2 regions of the Streptomyces sp. NPDC098101 genome follow, and region 2 is predicted to be linked to the other one. Evidence: predicted binding sites of a transcription regulator. Region 2 holds the regulator's gene; the other holds the start of a gene.
What was found. The regulator HspR, encoded in region 2, represses chaperone genes until heat shock. The targets are predictions, from matches to a motif close to TTGAGNNNNNNNNNCTCAA.
Positions count from the first base shown of each region.

Region 1 (10,814 bases), on a different contig from region 2:
GTGAGGGCGGCGCGGCGGACGGAGGGGACGCCGGCGAGGTCGCGGCGGAGCTCCGTGGAGGCGGCGGGGCGGATCTCGTCGATCTGCCGGTCGACGCGGGTGGAGCGGACGGTGGTGACCTTGCGCTTCTTCTCGGCGTCGCCGGTCTGGGCGTCGCGTCCGGCGGCGATGTACGCGACGACCTCGTCGCGCTCGTCGGCGAGGGAGTGCGCGAGGGTGACGGCCTGGCGGTCGAGTTCGGCGAGGGTGACCAGGCGCTGGGAGTCGGTGAGCTCGGCGGAGGCGGCGAGGATCGCGGGGGCTCCGGCGGCGAGGACGGTGACGCCCACGAGGGCGACGCCGGCGACGAGGCGGTTGCGGACGCGCTTGGCGCGGCCGGCGGGTGCGGCGTGGTGCTGCGCGGGGGCGTGCGGCTGCGCCGGGGCGGACGACGGGGCGCGGTCGGGGGCGGCCGCGCCTCCGGCGGGGGCCGTGGCGGCGCCCGGGGCCGGCGGTACACCGGTGTTCTGGCTCCGCGTGCCGTTCTTGCTCCGAGGCCGCTTCATCTGCACCGGTGCTCGCATTCTTGACTCGTCCACCCACCAAGCAGGGGTGACGGCCGGTCACATGGAGCGCCCCCACCCCCGATACGGCTTCCGACCATTCCAGCGCTTCCGGGAAGGGGACGGCCATCGGCCGCTCCGCCACCCGAACGAGTGAACAACACTCCCGAGTTGGCGAACAACTTCCCCGGGCGGGGTCCGAAGGCCCGGAAGCGGCCCCGGTTGGATCTTCCGGGCGGCCTTTGGCAGGATGCCCGCCCGCAGGTCCGCGACGGCGTCCGTTCCGCTCCTTCCCCCGCGTCCGCCCGGTTGGTACAGGCCTTTTCCCGTCATTCGCGGGTCCGGTGAAGGGTCCGGTGGGGACGGGCGCGGGTCCGGGCACACTGGGCTCCATGCGCAGCGACGTCCTCTCCCTTCCCGGCAGCCCCGAACGCCCCAATGAGGACTGGACGGCCACCGCCCTGTTCGCGGCGGAGGGCAGGGGGACGCTCGTCCTCCTCGACGGCGTCACGCCGCCCGTCGGCGATGACGGTTGTGTGCACGGCGTGCCGTGGTTCGCCGCCCGGCTCGGCGGGGCTTTGACCGAACTGTCCGCTTCCCGGCCGGACGTCCCCCTGTCCGAGATCCTCTCCCTGGCAATCCGGCGCACCGCGGACGCCCATCGGGGGAGCTGTGACCTTTCTCACGTGAGGACGCCTCAGGCAACCGTGGTCCTCGCCCGCTGGGACGGGGCGGTGGTCGAGCACCTCGTCCTCTCCGACTCGGTCCTCCTCCTGGAGGGGCCGGACGGGGCGGTACGGGCGATGCTGGACGACCGGCTGGACCGGGTGCCGGCCGAGGTGCTGCGCTCCGTGGCGGCGACGGACCGGCTGCGGAACCGGGAGGGCGGCTTCTTCACGGCGGCGGCCGATCCGGCGGTCGCGGAGCGGGCGGTGACCGGGACGGTGCCGCGCGCGGAGGTGCGGGCCCTGGCGGCGCTCACGGACGGGGCGAGCCGCTGGGTGGACCTGTTCGGCGAGGGCGACTGGGCGGACTGCTTCGGCGTCCTGCGCGCGGAGGGGCCGGCCGGGCTGCTGCGGCGGGTGCGGGAGCGGGAGGTCGCGGACGCGGCGGCGGGGGGCGTACGGCGCTGGAAGCTGCACGACGACGCGACGGCGGCGTACGTGGAGCCGGGGCCGCCGGAGGGCTGAGCCCTCAGCCCTCCGCCCGTACGTTGAAGTGGTTCAGGAGGCGGGCCAGCTCGGCGACCTCCGCGCGGTCCCAGTCCGCGAGCTTGCGGACGTAGCGCTCGCGCCGGGCGTCGCGGACGCGGCGGAAGCGGTTCCGGCCCTCCTCGGTGAGGCGGACGAGGGAGGCGCGGCCGTCGGCGGGGTCGGGGTCGCGGGCGACGAGACCGAGGTCTTCGAGCGCCCGGAGCTGGCGGCTCATGGTCGCCTTGCCGACGCCGAAGTACCCGGCGAGCTCGGTCGCCCGCTGCGGCCCGGCGTCGTCGAGCCGCACGAACAGCCCATAGGCGGCGGGCTCCAACTCGGGATGCACCTCCCGCGCCATCTCCCCGGACTGCGCCCGCGCCCGCCGCAGAAACACCGCCAGCTCACGCTCGAGAGCGAGAAACTCCCGGTCCACGGGGGGCGGGGTGAGGGTCCCGGCTCCGCCGGGGGCGGGTGGGACGGTTCCGGCTCCGCCCGGTGCCGGAGGCGTGGCCCCGGTGCCACCAGGGGCCGGTGGGGCGGTTTTGGCCCCACCCGGTGCCGAAGACGTATCCCCGCCCCCGCCCGCGGGGGCTGATGGAACGGTTCCAGCCCCGCCGGGGGACGGCCAGGCGGCTCGGGCGCCGCCCGGTGCCGGAGGCTTGGCCCCGGACCTGCCGGGGGACGGCGAGGCGGTTCCGGGCTTGCCCGGCGTCGGGGGCGTATCCCCGTCCGCGTCGGGGGTCGGCAGGGCAGCCCCGGTTCCGGGTAGGGCCCGCGGGGTAATCCCGCTTTCGCGTGCCGTACCGCTTTCGTGCACGTCAGTGCCTCCCGCGTGTTTCCCGTGGCGCGTCTCCGCCACACCGGCGGCCTTTCGGCCGCTGAAAGTTTCTTCCCGTCGCGGCCGTTTCCGCAGCTCTTCCAGTATTTCGCAGGCGTAGACCAACGGCGGCGACCAGGTCCCCTTCCACGGGCGGGTCTACGTGCGTAGCGTCGTTTCCACCACCCCCACTGACATGTCCACACCAGGACGTGTCGCCCCCTCTCCCCACGAGCCTTTCGGAGGCACGCGATGCGTGTGCACAGATCCGGAACGACCCTCGCCGGCGCCGCCCTCGCGGCCCTGGCCCTCCTCCTCCCCTTCGCGGGCCCCGCCGGAGCCGCCCCGGACGCGGACGTCCGGAAGGCGCCCGCCCGCGGCACCGCGAGCATGGGCATGGGCGTCCTCGCGCACGACGGGCGCGACGGCACCCCCGGCGCGCCGACCCGGGCCGTCCAGACGGAGGGCGTGGACGTCTCCAGCCACCAGGGGAACGTCGCCTGGTCCACGCTGTGGAACAGCGGCGTCCGGTGGGCCTACGTCAAGGCCACGGAGGGCACCTACTACAAGAACACCTCCTTCACCCAGCAGTACAACGGCTCGTACGACGTCGGCATGATCCGGGGCACGTACCACTTCGCCACCCCGGACACCACGGGCGGCGCGGCCCAGGCCGACTACTTCGTCGACAACGGCGGCGGCTGGTCGAAGGACGGCAGGACCCTGCCGGGCGTGCTCGACATCGAGTGGAACCCGTACGGCGCGACCTGCTACGGCAAGACCCAGGCCGGGATGGTGACCTGGATCCGCGACTTCCTGAACCGCTACAAGGCCCGGACCGGGCGGGACGCCGTCATCTACACGGCGACGAGCTGGTGGACCCAGTGCACCGGCAACCACGCCGGCTTCGGCGCGACCAACCCGCTGTGGGTCGCGCGCTACGCCTCCGCCGTGGGGACGCTGCCGGCCGGCTGGGAGTACTACACGATGTGGCAGTACACCTCCACCGGCCCGACGGTCGGCGACCACAACCGCTTCAACGGGGACCTCTCGCGCGTGCGGGCGCTCGCGAACGGCTGACGCCCCCGTCGCCCCCGTCGCCCCTCCCTCCCGGCGGCCCCCGGGCGCACGACGCGCCCCGGGGGCCGCACCCGTTTTTCCTCCACCCCCTTGCTCATTGGTATGGACCAATGCGAGGCTCTACGACGGTCGCCCGGGTTTCAACTTCCCGGCGCCCCGCGCGCGTTGCTCGTTCCGTACTCCCCCACGCACGAGAGAGAGCCCCCGCATGTCCTCCCTGCCCTCCGTCCGCCGTGCCACCGCCGCCGGTGCCGCGGCCCTGTCCGCCGCCGCGCTCGTCGGTCTCACCCCCACGGCGGCCAGTGCCCACGGGGCCGTCTTCAACCCCGTGAGCCGGTTGGCCGCCTGTTACGCCGAAGGCCCCGAGACGCCCAGGTCACAGGTGTGCAAGGACCTCGTCGCCGACTCCGGCACCCAGCCGCTCTACGACTGGAACGAGGTCAACATCGCCAACGCGGACGGACAGCACCGGTCCCTCATCCCGGACGGCAAGCTCTGCTCGGCGAACCGCGAGAAGTACCGGGCCCTGGACTGGGCGCGCACCGACTGGCCCGCGACGGCGGTCGCCGCCGGCTCCTTCGACTTCAAGGTCCGGGCGACGGCGGCCCATTCGGGCACCATGACGGTCTACATCACCAAGGCCGGCTTCGACCCGACCCAGCCCCTGAAGTGGTCGGACCTGGACGCCACCCCGGTCGCCGTCCACCACACCACCCGCACCGCCACCGACGGCTACTACAACTTCACCGGCACCCTGCCGGCCCGCACCGGCCGCCACGTCGTCTACAAGGTGTGGCAGCGCAACGACAGCCCCGAGGCCTTCTACAGCTGCTCGGACGTCACCTTCGGCGGTACGGCGGCCAAGGCCGCGACCCCGGCGAAGGCCCCGACCGAGGCGAAGATCGCGGCGGGCGCCGCCCTGTCCACCGTGAGCCACGCGGGCCACGGCGGCGACGAGCGGCCCCCGGCGCTCTCCGCCGAGGCCGCCGGCACCTCCTCCCCCCTGGTACCGGCCCTCGCGGGCGCGGGCGCCCTCGCCGCCTTCGCGGCGGGCAGCCTGCTCCTGGGCCGCCGCCGGAACACGTCCGCCTCCTGACGCACCCCCACGCGTCCCCGGGACGCCGCCCGGTCCCGCTCGGTCCGGGCGGCACCTAGGAGCCGGACGGCCCGAGCGGGAAGAGGGCGGCGAGCCGGGGCAGGGCCAACCCCTCCGGCCCGGCCGCCCCGCGCTCCTCGCCCTCTTCCCCCTCGTCCTCGTCCTCTTCGTCCTCCGCGGCCTCCACCGCTTCGAGGAACTCCTCCCCGTCGTCGTCCTCCTGGCCGGTCAGCTCGTCGTACGCGTCCTGGGCGACGTAGTCGAGCTCCTCCCACTCGGGCCACTCGTCGTCGTCCCACTCGCCGTGGTGCCGCCCCACGAGCGCCCGCACGTCGGACACGTCGGCCAGCGCGTCCGGGTCGGCGAGCACCGACGCGTACACCTTCCGTCCCTGGCCCACCAGCCAGAGGGTGAAGTAGTGGAAGCCGTCGTCGGTGCAGCGGCCGCCCTCGATCAGGTCCGCCGCCCTCCACAGCGCGTGCGTGTCGGCCGCCCCGCACGCCTTCTCCAGGCGCACCTGGAACGCCACGCTCTCCCCGGCCGGACGCCGCAGCAGCTCCCCCTCCAGCCACTCCAGCCGCTCGTCCCGGGTGCCGGGGCGGCCGCTCAACTCGTCGATGAGAGCCCAGAAGGCGTCTTCGTTCATGCGTACGATCATGACAGCCGGGACTGACATCGCGGAGCCGCCCCCGGACCGGCGTCCGGACGTGCCGGAGCGGGGTGCCCCCGAGGGAACACCCCGCTCTCGACCAGGGGTTACGCGGCCACGCCCACCGGCACCTCCGCCGGGGCGAGGGCGATCTCCAGGACCTGCCGGACGTCCGTCACGGGGTGGACCTCCAGCTTCTCCAGGATCTCGGCCGGGACGTCGTCCAGGTCGGCCTCGTTCCGCTTGGGGATCACGACCGTGGTGATGCCCGCCCGGTGCGCGGCGAGCAGCTTCTGCTTCACGCCGCCGATGGGCAGGACCCGGCCGGTGAGGGAGACCTCGCCGGTCATGGCCACGTCCGTGCGGACGAGCCGGCCGCTCAGCAGGGAGGCGAGGGCGGTCGTCATCGTGATGCCCGCGCTCGGCCCGTCCTTGGGGACCGCGCCCGCCGGGAAGTGGATGTGCACGCCCCGGTCCTTGAGGCCGGTGACGGGCAGCTCCAGCTCCGCGCCGTGCGAGCGGAGGAAGGAGAGCGCGATCCGCGCCGACTCCTTCATCACGTCGCCCAGCTGTCCGGTGAGGGTGAGCCCCGCGGCGCCGGTCTCCGGGTCGGCCAGGGAGGCCTCCACGAAGAGGACGTCGCCGCCCGCGCCGGTCACCGCGAGTCCGGTGGCGACGCCCGGCACGGCCGTCCGGCGCTCGGCCGGGTCCTGCGCCGACTCGGGCACGTGGTGCGGACGTCCGATCAGCTCCCGCAGGTCCTCCGGACGGACCGTGAACGGCAGCTCGCGGTCGCCCAGTTCGTGCTGGGCCGCGACCTTCCGCAGCAGCCGGGAGATCGCCCGCTCCAGGGTGCGGACGCCGGCCTCGCGGGTGTACTCGCCGGCCAGCTTCCGCAGCGACGCCTCCTCCAGGACGACCTCGCCGGGCTCCAGGCCCGCCCGCTCCAGCTGCCGGGGCAGCAGGTGGTCGCGGGCGATGACGACCTTCTCGTCCTCGGTGTAGCCGTCGAGCCGCACCAGTTCCATGCGGTCGAGGAGGGCCTCCGGGATGGACTCCAGGACGTTCGCGGTGGCCAGGAAGACCACGTCGGAGAGGTCGAGCTCGACCTCCAGGTAGTGGTCGCGGAAGGTGTGGTTCTGCGCCGGGTCGAGGACTTCGAGGAGCGCCGCCGCGGGGTCGCCGCGGAAGTCGGAGCCGACCTTGTCGATCTCGTCGAGCAGGACCACCGGGTTCATGGACCCGGCCTCCTTGATCGCGCGGACGATCCGGCCGGGCAGGGCGCCCACGTACGTGCGCCGGTGGCCGCGGATCTCCGCCTCGTCCCGGACGCCGCCGAGGGCGACCCGGACGAACTCGCGGCCCATCGCGTGGGCGACGGACTCGCCGAGGGAGGTCTTGCCGACGCCGGGCGGGCCGACGAGGGCGAGGACGGCTCCGCCCCGGCGCCCGCCGACCACGCCGAGCCCCCGGTCGGCGCGCCGCTTGCGCACCGCCAGGTACTCGGTGATCCGCTCCTTCACGTCGTCCAGGCCGGCGTGCTCGGCGTCGAGCACCGCGCGGGCGCCCCGGATGTCGTACCGGTCCTCGGTCCGCTCGTTCCAGGGCAGTTCGAGGATCGTGTCGAGCCAGGTGCGGATCCAGGAGCCCTCGGGGGACTGGTCGCTGGACCGCTCCAGCTTCTCGACCTCCTTGAGGGCGGCGTCGCGCACCTTCTCGGGCAGGTCGGCGGCCTCCACGCGGGCGCGGTAGTCGTCGGACTCGTCGCCCTCGGCCTCGCCGTTGAGGTCGCGGAGCTCCTTGCGGACGGCTTCGAGCTGGCGGCGGAGCAGGAACTCGCGCTGCTGCTTGTCGACGCCCTCCTGGACGTCCTTGGCGATGGTCTCGGCGACGTCCTGCTCGGCGAGGTGCTCGCGGAGCCGGGCGGTGGCCAGGCGCAGCCGGGCGACCGGGTCGGCGGTCTCCAGGAGCTCGATCCGCTGGGCGACGGTCAGGAAGGGCGAGTAGCCGGAGTTGTCGGCGAGGGCGCCGACGCCGTCGATCTGCTGGACGCGGTCGACGACCTGCCAGGCCCCGCGCTTCTTGAGCCAGGTGGTGGCCAGCGCCTTGTACTCCTTGACCAGCTCGGTCACGGAGCCGGGCAGCGGGTCGGGCAGGGTCTCCTCGACGGCGGTGCCCTCGACCCACAGGGCGGCGCCGGGGCCGGTCGTCCCGGCACCGATGCGGACGCGGCCCCGGCCGCGCACGAGCGCGCCCGGGTCGCCGTCGGACAGGCGTCCCACCTGCTCGACGGTCCCGAGGACGCCGGTGGCGGCGTAGGTGCCGTCGACGCGGGGCACGAGCAGCACCCGCGGCTTCCCCTCTCCGGGCCGTGCGGCGGCCTGGGCGGCCTCGACGGCGGCCCGTACGTCGTTGTCGGACAGGTCCAGCGGCACCACCATTCCGGGCAGCACGACCTCGTCGTCGAGCGGCAGCACAGGCAGAGTGAGCGGCGCGGACGCCATGGACTCAGAAGCCATGATCTCCCCTTCGGCAGTCAAGTTGAGCTGTACGGACTCAATGCATGTGAGCCCGTGAATGTTCCCGGACGCCTGTTCGCTCTGAGCGATCACTCTCGCGCATCTCGCCGAACAGCCGATGTAATACCTCCATGGATATGCGAGCCATTACATCGGCGTGGGTGGAGGGCTGGACCGTCTCCCGGGGCACCTCGGCCGCCGTCGACCAGCCGTGGGGGTACCGGATCGACGTGGGCCTCCCCCGGCACGTCCTGCGGCACGTGCTGCCCGCGCCCGACGCGGCCACCGTCGGCGCGCTCTGCGAGCGGCTCACCGAGCCGTACAGCTGGCTCAAGGTGATGGCGGACGCCGAGGAGGTGGCGCCGTGGATCACCGAGGGGTGGACGATCCCCGACGACCCCGGCTTCATGATGGTCAAGCCGCTGGACCCCGGCGCCCGCCCCGCGCCGCCCGAGGGGTACGCACGGAACGTCGAGGTCCGGGACGGCGTCGTCCGGGTCCGGATCCTCGCCCCGGACGGCACCCTCGCCGCCCGGGGGCAGATCGCCCCGACCGGCGCCACCGCCGTCGCCGACCAGATCGAGACGGACCCGGCGCACCGGCGCCGGGGCCTCGGCGCGAACGTCGTGCTCACCCTGGAGGCCGCCGCCGCGCAGGCGGGCGCCGCGACCGGAGTGCTCTCCGCCACCACGGACGGCCGAGGGCTCTACGCCGCGCTGGGCTGGGAGTACCGGGGGCCGCTGACCGGGATCGTACGGGGCGAGGTCTGAGCCCCGGACGCTCCGGACGGCGGCGGAATCCCGTCGTCCGGCTGCGGGGAGGCGCCCCGCCGGGCATCCTCCTCCCATGAGTCCCACGAGACGAGGCGGACGGGGAAGACGATGCGGGGCCGTGCTGCTCGCGGCGGTCCTGGCGGGCGGCGCGACCGGCTGCGGCTCGGGCTCCGGCACTCCCCCGGCACCCGGCGCACCCGGAACCACGGCCGGACCGAGCGCGTCGGGCCCGACGACCGGACCCGGCACCCCCGGCACCACGACCGGACCCGGCACCCCCCGCACCACGGGCGGGCCGAGCGCCCCGAGGGACGACCCCCGGCCGGGCCAGGTCCTCGTCCGGGTTACCGTGACCGGCGGTTTCGCCGGGGTCCGGAACCGGCTCGTCGTCCACCGGGACGGGGCGTGGACGGTCCAATCCGGCGACAAGCCGCCCCGGACCGGCCGGCAGACCCCCGCCGAGGCCGCCGAGCTGCGCGCGGCCCTGGAGGACCCCGCGTTCGCCCTCGTACCGGCGCGACCGACCGGACGGCCGATCGCCGACGGCTTCCAGTACGAGGTGGCCTACCGCCACCGCGTGGTCGTCGCGGGCGACGGCGACCGCCCGCCCGCGCTCCAGCGCGTCTTCGACGCCCTGCCGGAGGGCGGCCCGCCGACGAGTCCCTGAGGCCGCCCCGGCGCCCGGTCTCCCGATCCGTGAACCGAACCGTGAACCGAACCGGGGCCCGTCCGCGATAGAGAGGGCGTGAGACTGTCGCGCCCCACGGGGGGAGGCCCCTCCGGGGGCGACGAGGACGACGCGGCGCTGCTGCGCGCGGTGGCCCGGGGGGACACCGGGGCGCTCGCCGTGCTCTACGACCGGCACGCCGGCTGGCTGCACGCCCGGCTCGCCCGGCGCTGCCCCGACGAGGAGACCGTGCGGGAGGTCCTCCAGGACACCTTCGTCACGGTCTGGCGCTCGGCCGGCGGGCACCGGGGCCGGGGCGAGGCGGGCGGCTGGCTCTGGGTGATCGCCGCCCGGCGCCTGGTGGACGCGCGGCGGGCCGGGGCCCGCGCCGCACGCGCCCCGGCCGCGCCGGAGCCCGCCGCTCCCGCCCCGTCCGCCGAGGACCGGGTGCTCGCGGGCCTGGAGTACGGGGAGGTCGGCGCCGCCCTGGACCGGATCTCGCCCGAGCTCGCCGAGGTCCTGCGCGCCACCGTCGTCGACGGCCTGACGACCCGTGAGGCGGCCCGGCTGCTCGGCATACCCGAGGGCACCGTCAAGACCCGCGCCCTGCGCGCCCGCCGGGAGCTGCGCGCCGCCCTCGACGCCGGACGCGCCCGGGGCCCGCACCCCCTGGGAGGCACCGCGTGAGCCGCCGCACGAGCCGCCGCACGGAGCCTTCCTGGCACGTCGCCGAAGACCTGGCCGCCCGGTACGCGGCGGGCACCGTCCCCGAGACCGACGCCTGGTCCCTGGAGAAGCACGTCGAGTCCTGCCCGGCCTGCGCGGTCCGCGTCTCGGCGGCGGTGCGGGCCGGGGCGGCGGGCCCGGTCCTCGCCTCCGTACGGACGGAACTCCTGGCCTCGCTGGGACACGCCCCGGAGGCACCCGCCCCGGGCCCCCTCGGGCGGCGGGCGCGGCTCTGGTGGTCCGCCGGGCCCGCGCTGCGCGGCTCCTGGCTGGTGGCGGTGGTCCTCGTCGTCGGCGGGGCGTTCGGGCTCGCCCACGGGGCCGGGGTCCAGGGCGCGCGGAGCTGGCTGCTCACCGTCTCCCCCCTCCTGCCGCTCGCCGGGGTCGCCGTCTCGTACGGACGGCACGCCGACCCGCTGCACGAGATCACCGCCGCCACCCCGTCCGGCGGGCTGCGGCTGCTGCTCACCCGCACCGCCGCCGTGCTCGCCGTGTGCGTCCCCCTGCTGACCGCCTGCGGTGCCCTGCTGCCGCGCGCCGCCGGGTCCCCGGGGGCCGCCGCCTGGCTGCTTCCGGGCCTCGCCCTGACCCTGGCGGCGCTGGCGCTCGGCTCGTTCGTCGGCTGCCGGGCGGCGGCCGCGACGCTCGGCGGCGGGTGGCTGCTCGCCGTCGCGCGCTCCCTCGTCGGGGCCCCGGACGCCGCCGGCGTCGCCCCGTACGTCACGGGCCCCGCCGTCCAGGGCGTCTGGGCC
Region 1 is NZ_JBIWAS010000003.1:983,983-994,796, reverse strand. It holds gene ACIQVI_RS17580 (nitrate- and nitrite sensing domain-containing protein) at 1-563, opposite strand, end outside; gene ACIQVI_RS17575 (hypothetical protein) at 935-1,732, shown strand; gene ACIQVI_RS17570 (MarR family winged helix-turn-helix transcriptional regulator) at 1,737-2,168, opposite strand; gene ACIQVI_RS17565 (lysozyme) at 2,805-3,632, shown strand; gene ACIQVI_RS17560 (lytic polysaccharide monooxygenase) at 3,850-4,728, shown strand; gene ACIQVI_RS17555 (DUF4240 domain-containing protein) at 4,784-5,374, opposite strand; gene lon (endopeptidase La) at 5,485-7,896, opposite strand; gene ACIQVI_RS17545 (GNAT family N-acetyltransferase) at 8,028-8,666, shown strand; gene ACIQVI_RS17540 (hypothetical protein) at 8,788-9,336, shown strand; gene ACIQVI_RS17535 (RNA polymerase sigma factor) at 9,415-10,023, shown strand; gene ACIQVI_RS17530 (zf-HC2 domain-containing protein) at 10,020-10,814, shown strand, end outside.
Region 1: a site for HspR is predicted at 7,919-7,937, ahead of lon (endopeptidase La). Genes of this name have one in related genera too.

Region 2 (10,814 bases):
GGCGACGATGCCGAGCAGCGGCGCGAGAAGGAGGAGCAGCGCGAGCCCACCCAGGAGATCGAACACGCGCTTGGACACGGCGCCCTTGCGGGGGGCTGGTCTTTTGTTGGGTGCCGGGACCCTGCCGGGTGTCGGCTCCTCGCCGGGCGCCGACCTCCTGCCCGGCATCGATCCCTCGCCGGGCGTCGGTCCCCTGCTCGATGTCGGCCCTTCCCCGGGCGCCGGCCCCGTGCTCGGTGTCGGTTCCTCGCCGGCTGTCGGGCTCCTGTCAGGTCCCGGCTTCCTGCTGGGCGCCAGCTCCTCGCCGGAGATCGGCCCTCCGCCGGATGGCGACCGCCTGTCGGGCGTGGGCCCTTCGCCGGGCGCCGGCCTCCTGCCGGTTGCCGGATCCTCGTCGGACATTGGCTCTCTGTCGGGTGTCGGCTCCCCGCTGGACGGCGACCGCCTGTCGGGCGCCAGCCCCTCACCGACCGCTGGACCTCTGCCGGGCCCCGGCCTCCGGTCGGGTGTCGGCTTCTCGCTGGGCGTCGGCCCTCTGCCAGGTACCGGCCTCCTGTCAGGCACTGACCCCCCGCCGGGCGCGGGACCCTCGCCGGGCACCACCTCCTCGCCGGGCGCTGCACCCCTGTCGGGTGCCGGTCTGTCATCGGGGGCGGCGGGCTCTCCGTCAGACGTCAGCCCCTCACCGCGGGCTCGCCCTCCACCGGGCGTCAGCCCCTCGTCGGTCCCAGGCTCCCCGCCGGGGGCCGGAACCCGACCGACCACCGCCCCCTCGGCGGCCGACGCGTCCGAACCGTCCGCCGCGCCTCCGGCGACCAGCGCACCCCCGGCAGACACCGTCTCTCCAGCAGCCACCGCGTCCCGACCGCCGGCCGCGCCCCCGGCAGCCACCGCGTCCCGACCGACCACCGCGCCCTCAGCAGCCACCGCGCCCTCAGCAGCCACCGCGCCCCCGGCAACCATCGGGCCCCCGGCGACCACCGTGCCCCCGGCACCCACCGAGCCGCCCCCGGCGGCCACCGCGGCCGCCTCGCCCGTCGTCCCCCTGTCCGTACCGGCCGTCATTCCCCCACATCCTTCCGCGTGAGAATCATGGGATATTCGTGGGATATGCCTGCTTTGCCCGGGAAGGGGCACCCGGACTCTCTCACGGGTCGCCCCGCGGGGAGGGGGATGACGCGCTTTTCCGCCCGTAGGGGTGGGGGTCTGAGTGGACGGGCGGGTGAAGAGTTGAGTCGGGGCGGCTCAGGTCTGTTGACTCGGGGAGGGGTGTCGTGCATCCTTGAGTCAGTACCACTCAAGTCAGTCAGCTGGAGGAATCGAAATGGCACGTGCGGTCGGCATCGACCTGGGCACGACTAACTCCGTCGTCAGCGTTCTGGAAGGCGGCGAGCCCACCGTCATCACCAACGCCGAGGGCGCCAGGACCACGCCGTCCGTCGTCGCCTTCGCGAAGAACGGCGAGGTGCTCGTCGGCGAGGTGGCCAAGCGTCAGGCCGTCACCAACGTCGACAGGACCATCCGGTCGGTCAAGCGCCACATGGGCACCGACTGGAAGATCGAGATCGACGGCAAGAACTTCAACCCGCAGCAGATGAGCGCCTTCATCCTGCAGAAGCTGAAGCGGGACGCCGAGGCCTACCTGGGCGAGAAGGTCGTCGACGCGGTCATCACCGTCCCGGCGTACTTCAACGACTCCGAGCGCCAGGCCACCAAGGAGGCCGGTGAGATCGCGGGCCTCAACGTCCTGCGCATCGTCAACGAGCCGACCGCCGCCGCCCTGGCCTACGGCCTCGACAAGGACGACCAGACGATCCTCGTCTTCGACCTCGGTGGCGGCACCTTCGACGTGTCCCTCCTGGAGATCGGCGACGGCGTCGTCGAGGTGAAGGCCACCAACGGTGACAACCACCTCGGTGGCGACGACTGGGACCAGCGCGTCGTCGACTACCTGGTGACGCAGTTCCAGAACGGCCACGGCGTGGACCTGGCCAAGGACAAGATGGCCCTCCAGCGCCTCCGCGAGGCGGCCGAGAAGGCCAAGATCGAGCTCTCGTCCTCGACCGAGACCACGATCAACCTGCCCTACATCACGGCCTCCGCCGAGGGCCCGCTGCACCTGGACGAGAAGCTCACGCGCGCCCAGTTCCAGCAGCTGACCTCGGACCTCCTGGAGCGCTGCAAGGTCCCGTTCCACAACGTCATCAAGGACGCGGGCATCGCCCTCTCCGAGATCGACCACGTCGTCCTCGTCGGCGGCTCGACCCGTATGCCCGCCGTCGCCGAGCTCGTCAAGGAGCTGACCGGCGGCCAGGACGCCAACAAGGGCGTCAACCCGGACGAGGTCGTCGCCATCGGCGCCGCCCTCCAGGCCGGTGTCCTCAAGGGCGAGGTCAAGGACGTCCTGCTCCTCGACGTGACCCCGCTGTCCCTCGGCATCGAGACCAAGGGCGGCATCATGACCAAGCTCATCGAGCGCAACACCACGATCCCGACCAAGCGGTCCGAGATCTTCACGACGGCCGAGGACAACCAGCCGTCCGTGCAGATCCAGGTCTACCAGGGCGAGCGCGAGATCGCGGCGTACAACAAGAAGCTCGGCATGTTCGAGCTGACCGGCCTCCCGCCGGCCCCGCGCGGCGTCCCGCAGATCGAGGTCGCCTTCGACATCGACGCCAACGGCATCATGCACGTGACCGCGAAGGACCTGGGCACGGGCAAGGAGCAGAAGATGACCGTCACCGGCGGCTCCTCGCTGCCGAAGGACGAGGTCGACCGGATGCGCCAGGAGGCCGAGCAGTACGCGGACGAGGACCACCGCCGCCGCGAGGCCGCCGAGTCCCGCAACCAGGGCGAGCAGCTCGTCTACCAGACCGAGAAGTTCCTCAAGGACAACGAGGACAAGGTCCCGGGCGACGTCAAGACCGAGGTCGAGGCCGCCCTCGCCGAGCTGAAGGAGAAGCTCAAGGGCGAGGACACCGCCGAGATCCGCACCGCCACCGAGAAGGTCGCGGCCGTCTCGCAGAAGCTCGGCCAGGCGCTCTACGCCGACGCCCAGGGCGCCCAGGCGGCCGGCGGCGACGCGGGTGCCGGTGCCGGTCAGGCGAAGGCCGACGACGACGTCGTCGACGCCGAGATCGTGGACGACGAGCCCAAGAAGGGTGGCCAGGCGTGACCGAGGAGACCCCGGGCTTCGAGGAGAAGCCCGACGTCCCCTCCGGCGCCACCCCTGACGACGCCGCCGAGGCCGTCGAGAACTCCGCCCAGGAGGACGCGACGGCCCCGGCCGGGGACGCAAGCAACCAGAAGCCGGCCGGTGACGCGGGCCTCACGGCCCAGCTGGACCAGGTGCGCTCCGCGCTCGACGAGCGCACCGCGGACCTCCAGCGGCTCCAGGCCGAGTACCAGAACTACCGCCGCCGCGTGGAGCGGGACCGGGTCACGGTCAAGGAGATCGCCGTCGCGAGCCTCCTGTCCGAGCTCCTTCCCGTGCTCGACGACGTCGGCCGGGCCCGGGACCACGGCGAGCTCGTGGGCGGGTTCAAGTCGGTGGCCGAATCGCTGGAGACCGTCGTCGCCAAGATGGGTCTGCAGCAGTTCGGCAAGGAGGGCGAGCCCTTCGACCCGACGATCCACGAGGCCCTGATGCACTCGTACGCGCCGGACGTCACCGAGACGACCTGCGTGGCGATCCTGCAGCCCGGGTATCGGATCGGCGAGCGGACCATCCGGCCCGCGCGCGTGGCCGTCGCCGAGCCCCAGCCGGGCGCGGCCCCGGCCAAGGACGAGAAGAAGTCGGCCGACGAGGAGAGCGGTGCCCCCGACGAGGGGTGACGCAACGATCGTCCGGAAGGAGGGACGTCGATGAGCACGAAGGACTTCGTCGAGAAGGACTACTACAAGGTCCTCGGCGTCCCCAAGGACGCCACCGAGGCCGAGATCAAGAAGGCGTACCGGAAGCTCGCCCGCGAGAACCATCCGGACGCCAACAAGGGCGACACCAAGGCCGAGGAGCGCTTCAAGGAGATCTCCGAGGCGAACGACGTCCTCGGTGACCCCAAGCGGCGCAAGGAGTACGACGACGCCCGCGCGCTCTTCGGGAACGGCGGCCTGCGGGCCGGCGGTCCCGGGGGCGGCGGCTCGTTCAACTTCGACCTGGGCGACCTCTTCGGAGGCGCCCAGGGCGGGGCCGGCGGCTTCGGCGGCGGTGGCGGCGGCATCGGGGACGTCTTCGGCGGCCTCTTCAACCGCGGCGGGGGCGGCGCCCGCACCCAGCCGCGGCGCGGCCAGGACATCGAGTCCGAGGTGACCCTCAGCTTCACCGAGGCCATCGAGGGCGCGACCGTACCGCTGCGGATGTCCAGCCAGCAGCCGTGCACGGCGTGTTCGGGCACCGGCGACAAGAACGGCACGCCCCGGGTGTGCCCGACCTGCGTCGGCACGGGGCAGGTCTCGCGCGGCAGCGGCGGCGGCTTCTCGCTCACCGACCCCTGCGTGGACTGCAAGGGGCGCGGCCTCATCGCCGAGACCCCCTGCGACGTCTGCAAGGGCAGCGGCCGGGCCAAGTCCTCCCGCACCATGCAGGTCCGCATCCCGGCCGGGGTGAGCGACCACCAGAAGATCCGGCTGCGCGGCAAGGGCGCGCCGGGCGAGCGCGGCGGGCCCAACGGCGACCTGTACGTCGTGGTGCACGTCGACGCCCACCCGGTCTTCGGCCGCAAGGACGACAACCTCACCGTCACGGTGCCGGTCTCCTTCACGGAGGCGGCGCTCGGCGGCGAGGTCAAGGTGCCGACCCTCGGCGGCCCCGCGGTCACCCTCAAGCTGCCCGCGGGCACGCCGAACGGCCGGACCATGCGCGCCCGGGGCAAGGGCGCGGTCCGCAAGGACGGCACGCGCGGCGACCTGCTCGTCACGGTCGAGGTCGCCGTGCCGAAGGAGCTCGACGACAAGGCACGCGAGGCCCTGGAGACCTATCGCGAGGCGACGGCCTCCGAGGACCCGCGGGCCGAGCTGTTCCAGGCCGCGAAGGGAGCGTGACCCGGTGGAAGGGCGCCGACGCAATCCGTACGAACTGACCGACGAGTCGCCGGTGTACGTCATCTCGGTGGCGGCCCAGCTGTCCGGTCTGCATCCCCAGACCCTCCGTCAGTACGACCGGCTCGGTCTGGTCTCCCCGGACCGCACGGCGGGCCGGGGGCGGCGCTACTCGGCCCGTGACATCGAACTGCTCCGCCAGGTGCAGCAGTTGTCGCAGGACGAGGGCATCAATCTGGCCGGGATCAAGCGCATCATCGAACTGGAGAACCAGGTCGCGGCGCTCCAGAGCCGGATCGCCGAGCTGTCGGCGGCGGTGGACGGCGCGGCGGCGGCGATGCGGCAGCGCGAGGCCCAGGTGCACGCCTCGTACCGGCGCGACCTCGTGCCGTACCAGGACGTGCAGCAGGCGAGCGCGCTGGTGGTCTGGCGCCCCAAGCGCGGCGAGTAGCCCCGTAGTTCATGCCGTGAGGCCCCCGTCACAGCCGTGGCGGGGGCCTCACGCGCGTCTTCGGAGGATCAGGGGATCAGCTCGGCCACGATGTCGCCGACCGTCTCCCACCAGGGGGCGGCCCCGGTGCCGAAGGCGGCGGCGAGGGCGGTGCCGACGGCGACGTCGAGCGGTTCGGGGGCGCGGTCCGGCAGCCACTCGGGGTCCACCCGCCCGTCCCCACTGGAGATCAGCGTGCCGAGCCGCCGCCCGTTCCGGGTGAGCCGGCTCTCCGCGTACGAGCAGGGGACGAGCCGGTGGCGGACCCCGCCGACGACGGCGTCCACCCGGTAGGAGCGGCGCAGCAGCCGTCCCCGGGCGGGGCGGAGGACGGCCGGGACGCCGTCCACGGTGAGCGCGAGGAGGGCGGCCTTGCGGGTGCCGATCGGCACGTGGTCCGCGGGCGCGGTCCCCGGGGCCCGTACGAGCTCCACGACGGGCAGTCCGGGTCCGGAGACCCGCAGGGTCCCGGCGGGGCCGTCGAGGTCGATCCGCACGTCCCCGTCCATCGATGTGTCCACGGTGGTCAGTCGTCCTGTTCGAGAATGCCCGACTGGGCGATCAGATAGCCGAGTTGGGCCCGGCTTCCGCTGCCGAGGGTGGCGGCGAGCTTGGCGATGTGGGCCCGGCAGGTCCGCACGTTCATCCCGAGCCGGCGGGCGATGGCCTCGTCCACGTACCCCTCGACGAGGAGCCGGGCGATGGAGCGCTGGACGCCGCCGATGCCGTCGGTCTTGATGTCGTACGGGATCTCCTCCCGGATCGGCACCGCCAGGCGCCAGAACTGGTCGAAGACGCCGCCGAGGTAGGCGACCAGGCCGGGGTGGCGCAGCTCCAGGGCGATCTGCCGGTCGCTGCGGGCCGGGATCAGGGCGACCTCGCGGTCCACGATGATCAGCCGGTCGATGATCTCCTCGAGGGTGCGGACCTGGACCTCGGGGCCGACGTGCTCCAGGTAGGTCAGGGTGAGTTCGGTGTGGCGCGCGGTGTGCTGGTAGAGGGTCCGCATGTTGATGCCGCGGCCCAGGAGCGGCGAGACCCGGTGGAGGGCCTCGGTCAGGGCCTGGGCGGGGCGGCCGCCGCCGGGCTGGACGGTGAGCAGTTCGCTGCGGCAGTTGGCGACGATCCGGTCCAGGCTCGCGTTGATGCGGTCGATGCCCTCGAGCACGGTGATGGCGTGTGTGGTCGGTGAGTCGTGGGCGCCGATGGCCATGAAAGGCTCGAAAGCGTCCGACAGGGCGACCGTGCGCCGGCGGCGGTCGAGGATTTCGCGCTCGATCGGCTGGAGCAGCTGGGCGAGGGCGGCCGACGGCGGAACCGGACGGAGCCACCGGGCGTCGTCGGGATCGGGATGGAGCAGGGACAGGTCCAGGAGGCAGGGCGCCTCGACCGTCTCTGACCGGGGTATTCGCCCCGTCCGCAGTGCGGACGCGTACAGCTCGGATCCTGCCGCGCAGAGTTCCGTATGCGAATGAGGGTGACCTGTCTCGTCCGCTTGTTTCCCCATATGTACACCCCCAGGCTCCTGCATCTCAGGAACATGATGCATGGGTTTGGTGGTGCAAGCGGAGAGAGTAAGCCATCGTCTTACTCGCGGGGGTTGGAAAGAGACGTTGCCTTCAAGTGAGGTTGCTCGGTGATGATGAAGAAGCTCATAAGTGCGGTGGCCGGAGTCGCCTTCATCGCGGCTGTCGCAGTGGGGGCCGTGGGCGTGACCCTGGACCCCGGCTGGCACGCGGAGCCGGCCACGGTGCGGGCCGCTGTGAACGACCCGGGCTGGCACCTGGCCCCCGCGAACGACCCGGGCTGGCACCTGGCCTCCACCACCGATCCCGGTTGGCACGTGGTCCCGGCCAACGACCCCGGTTGGCACGCGGAGCCCGCCACCACGGTGCGGGCCCTGGCGAGCGACCCGGGCTGGCACGTCGCCCCCGCCGCCGACCCCGGCTGGAGTTAAGCGGGATCATGAACGTTCCCGATGACCCCAGGTTCCGGCGGGAGATGGCCTCGGCCTACCGATCCGGATGGCACTTCGTCGACCTCGCCACGGCCATCCCCCACCGTGGTGACTCGCTGAAGGTCACGCTCTTCGGAGAGCCGATCGTCGTCGCGCGGGAGCAGGACGAGGACGTCCGCGCCTACCGGTGCCTGCGCCGCCCGCGCGGTGCCCCGCAGCCCATCCGCTGTGCCATCCGGTACGGCATGATCTTCGTCAACCTCGACCAGCGGGACCACCAGCTGATCGAACCCGAGACCATCACCGCCACCCCCCGCAGTGCCTGAGCGATCCCCCCGTCGTTGTAGGTCGCCCAGGTACTTCCCCCACACAGCGGCGCCATCGCGGACCTGAAACGCGATGGCGCCGCTGTGCTGCGCCCGTGTCTCCGCCGGGCGCCCGCGTTTTTTCCGGCCCCCGGTACGCGTCAGGCGCGGCCCATCGCCCGGGTGAGGGCGATCTCGATCACGACCCGGTCCGGGTTCGGGGCCGGCGTGCGGCCGTAGCGCTCCGCGTAGCGGGCGACGGCGTCCCCGACGACCTCCGGCTCCGTACGGATCCGGGCGACGCCCTCCAGGGTGGCCCAGCGCCCCTTGTCGACCTGGCAGACCGCGACCCGCGCGCCGTCTGTGCCCGCCGCCAGGACGTTGGCGACCTTCCGGCTGTTCTTGTTGGTGATCACGCGCGCGTACCCGCCCTCGGGGTCGTACGTGACGCCGACCGCGACCACGTGCGGGGTGCCGTCCGGGCGCGGGGTGGTCAGGGTGCACATGTGGTACTCGCGCCAGAAGCCGAGGTACGAGTCGGAGGGGTTCCTGGGATCCGTTGCCATGCCCGGAAACTACCCGGGGAGGACTCCCTCCGTTAACTTGAGCGGTATCGACTCAACTTTGTGTACTCTTGAGGAGTCACAGAAGTCGTGGAGCGGATCCGGGCGGATCCGCGAGGCACCCGCACGCCGAGGAGGAGCACCGCACATGGACGCCGAACTGACCAACAGGAGCCGGGACGCGATCAACGCGGCCACCAGCCGCGCCGTGTCCGAGGGACACCCGGACCTGACCCCGGCCCATCTGCTGCTCGCCCTCCTCGCCGGCCAGGACAACGAGAACATCACCGACCTGCTCGCCGCCGTCGAGGCCGACCAGGCGGCCGTGCGCGCCGAGGCCGAGCGGCTCCTCGCCGCTCAGCCCAGCGTCGCCGGCTCCACGGTCGCGCCCCCGCAGCCCAACCGCGAGCTGCTCGCGGTCATCGCGGACGCGGCCAAGCGGGCCAAGGAGCTCGGGGACGACTTCCTGTCCACCGAGCACCTCCTCATCGGCACCGCCGCCAAGGGCGGCCGGGCCGGTGAGATCCTCGACCGGCAGGGCGCGAGCGCGAAGAGGCTGCTTGACGCCTTCGAGACGAGCAGGGGAGGACGCCGGGTGACCACACCCGACCCGGAAGGGCAGTACAAGGCGCTGGAGAAGTTCGGCACGGACTTCACCGCCGCCGCGCGCGAGGGCAGGCTGGACCCGGTCATCGGCCGCGACCACGAGATCCGGCGCGTGGTCCAGGTGCTCTCCCGCCGCACCAAGAACAACCCGGTCCTCATCGGCGAGCCCGGCGTCGGCAAGACCGCCGTCGTCGAGGGCCTCGCCCAGCGGATCGTGAAGGGCGACGTCCCCGAGTCCCTGAAGAACAAGCGGCTCGTCTCGCTCGACCTCGGCGCGATGGTCGCCGGCGCGAAGTACCGCGGCGAGTTCGAGGAGCGCCTGAAGACCGTCCTCTCCGAGATCAAGGAGAGCGACGGCCAGATCATCACCTTCATCGACGAGCTGCACACGGTCGTCGGCGCGGGCGCCGGCGGCGACTCCGCCATGGACGCGGGCAACATGCTCAAGCCGATGCTGGCCCGCGGCGAGCTGCGCATGGTCGGCGCGACCACCCTGGACGAGTACCGCGAGCGGATCGAGAAGGACCCCGCCCTGGAGCGCCGCTTCCAGCAGGTCCTGGTCGCCGAGCCCACCGTCGAGGACACCATCGCGATCCTGCGCGGGCTCAAGGGCCGCTACGAGGCCCACCACAAGGTGCAGATCAACGACTCCGCCCTGGTGGCCGCCGCGACCCTCTCCGACCGGTACATCACCTCCCGCTTCCTGCCCGACAAGGCCATCGACCTGGTCGACGAGGCCGCCTCCCGGCTCCGCATGGAGATCGACTCGTCCCCGGTCGAGATCGACGAGCTCCAGCGCTCCGTGGACCGGCTCCGCATGGAGGAGCTGGCCCTCAAGAACGAGACCGACGAGGGCAGCAAGCAGCGCCTGGAGAAGCTGCGGCGCGACCTCGCGGACCGCGAGGAGGAGCTGCGCGGCCTCACCGCCCGCTGGGAGAAGGAGAAGCAGTCCCTCAACCGGGTCGGCGAGCTGAAGGAGCGCCTGGACGAGGCCCGCGGCCGCGCCGAGCGCGCCCAGCGCGACGGCGACTTCGACACCGCCTCCAAGCTGCTCTACGGGGAGATCCCGGCCCTGGAGCGGGAGCTGGAGGAGGCCTCCGAGGCCGAGGCGCAGCAGGAGACCTCGAAGGACACGATGGTCAAGGAGGAGGTCGGCCCCGACGACATCGCGGACGTGGTCGGCTCCTGGACCGGCATCCCCGCCGGCCGCCTCCTGGAGGGCGAGACGCAGAAGCTGCTCCGCATGGAGGACGAGCTCGGCAAGCGGCTCATCGGCCAGTCCGAGGCCGTGCGGGCCGTCTCCGACGCGGTGCGCCGCACCCGCGCCGGGATCGCCGACCCCGACCGGCCCACCGGCTCCTTCCTCTTCCTCGGCCCCACCGGCGTCGGCAAGACCGAGCTGGCGAAGGCGCTCGCGGACTTCCTCTTCGACGACGAGCGGGCCATGATCCGCATCGACATGTCGGAGTACGGCGAGAAGCACTCCGTCGCCCGGCTCGTCGGGGCGCCCCCCGGCTACGTCGGCTACGAGGAGGGCGGCCAGCTCACGGAGGCGGTCCGCCGCCGCCCGTACAGCGTGGTCCTGCTCGACGAGGTGGAGAAGGCGCACCCGGAGGTCTTCGACGTCCTGCTCCAGGTCCTGGACGACGGACGGCTGACCGACGGGCAGGGCCGGACGGTGGACTTCCGCAACACCATCCTGATCCTGACCTCGAACCTCGGCAGTCAGTTCCTGGTCGAGCCGACGACCTCGGAGGAGGTCAAGAAGCAGCAGGTTCTGGAGGTCGTGCGGGCCAGCTTCAAGCCGGAGTTCCTCAACCGGCTGGACGACCTGGTGGTCTTCTCGGCCCTCGACC
Region 2 is NZ_JBIWAS010000005.1:298,675-309,488, forward strand. It holds gene ACIQVI_RS24240 (sugar transferase) at 1-78, opposite strand, end outside; gene dnaK (molecular chaperone DnaK) at 1,325-3,175, shown strand; gene grpE (nucleotide exchange factor GrpE) at 3,172-3,834, shown strand; gene dnaJ (molecular chaperone DnaJ) at 3,865-5,040, shown strand; gene ACIQVI_RS24260 (heat shock protein transcriptional repressor HspR) at 5,045-5,488, shown strand; gene ACIQVI_RS24265 (hypothetical protein) at 5,557-6,036, opposite strand; gene ACIQVI_RS24270 (helix-turn-helix transcriptional regulator) at 6,054-7,034, opposite strand; gene ACIQVI_RS24275 (hypothetical protein) at 7,167-7,484, shown strand; gene ACIQVI_RS24280 ((2Fe-2S)-binding protein) at 7,493-7,810, shown strand; gene ACIQVI_RS24285 (pyridoxamine 5'-phosphate oxidase family protein) at 7,951-8,355, opposite strand; gene clpB (ATP-dependent chaperone ClpB) at 8,501-10,814, shown strand, end outside.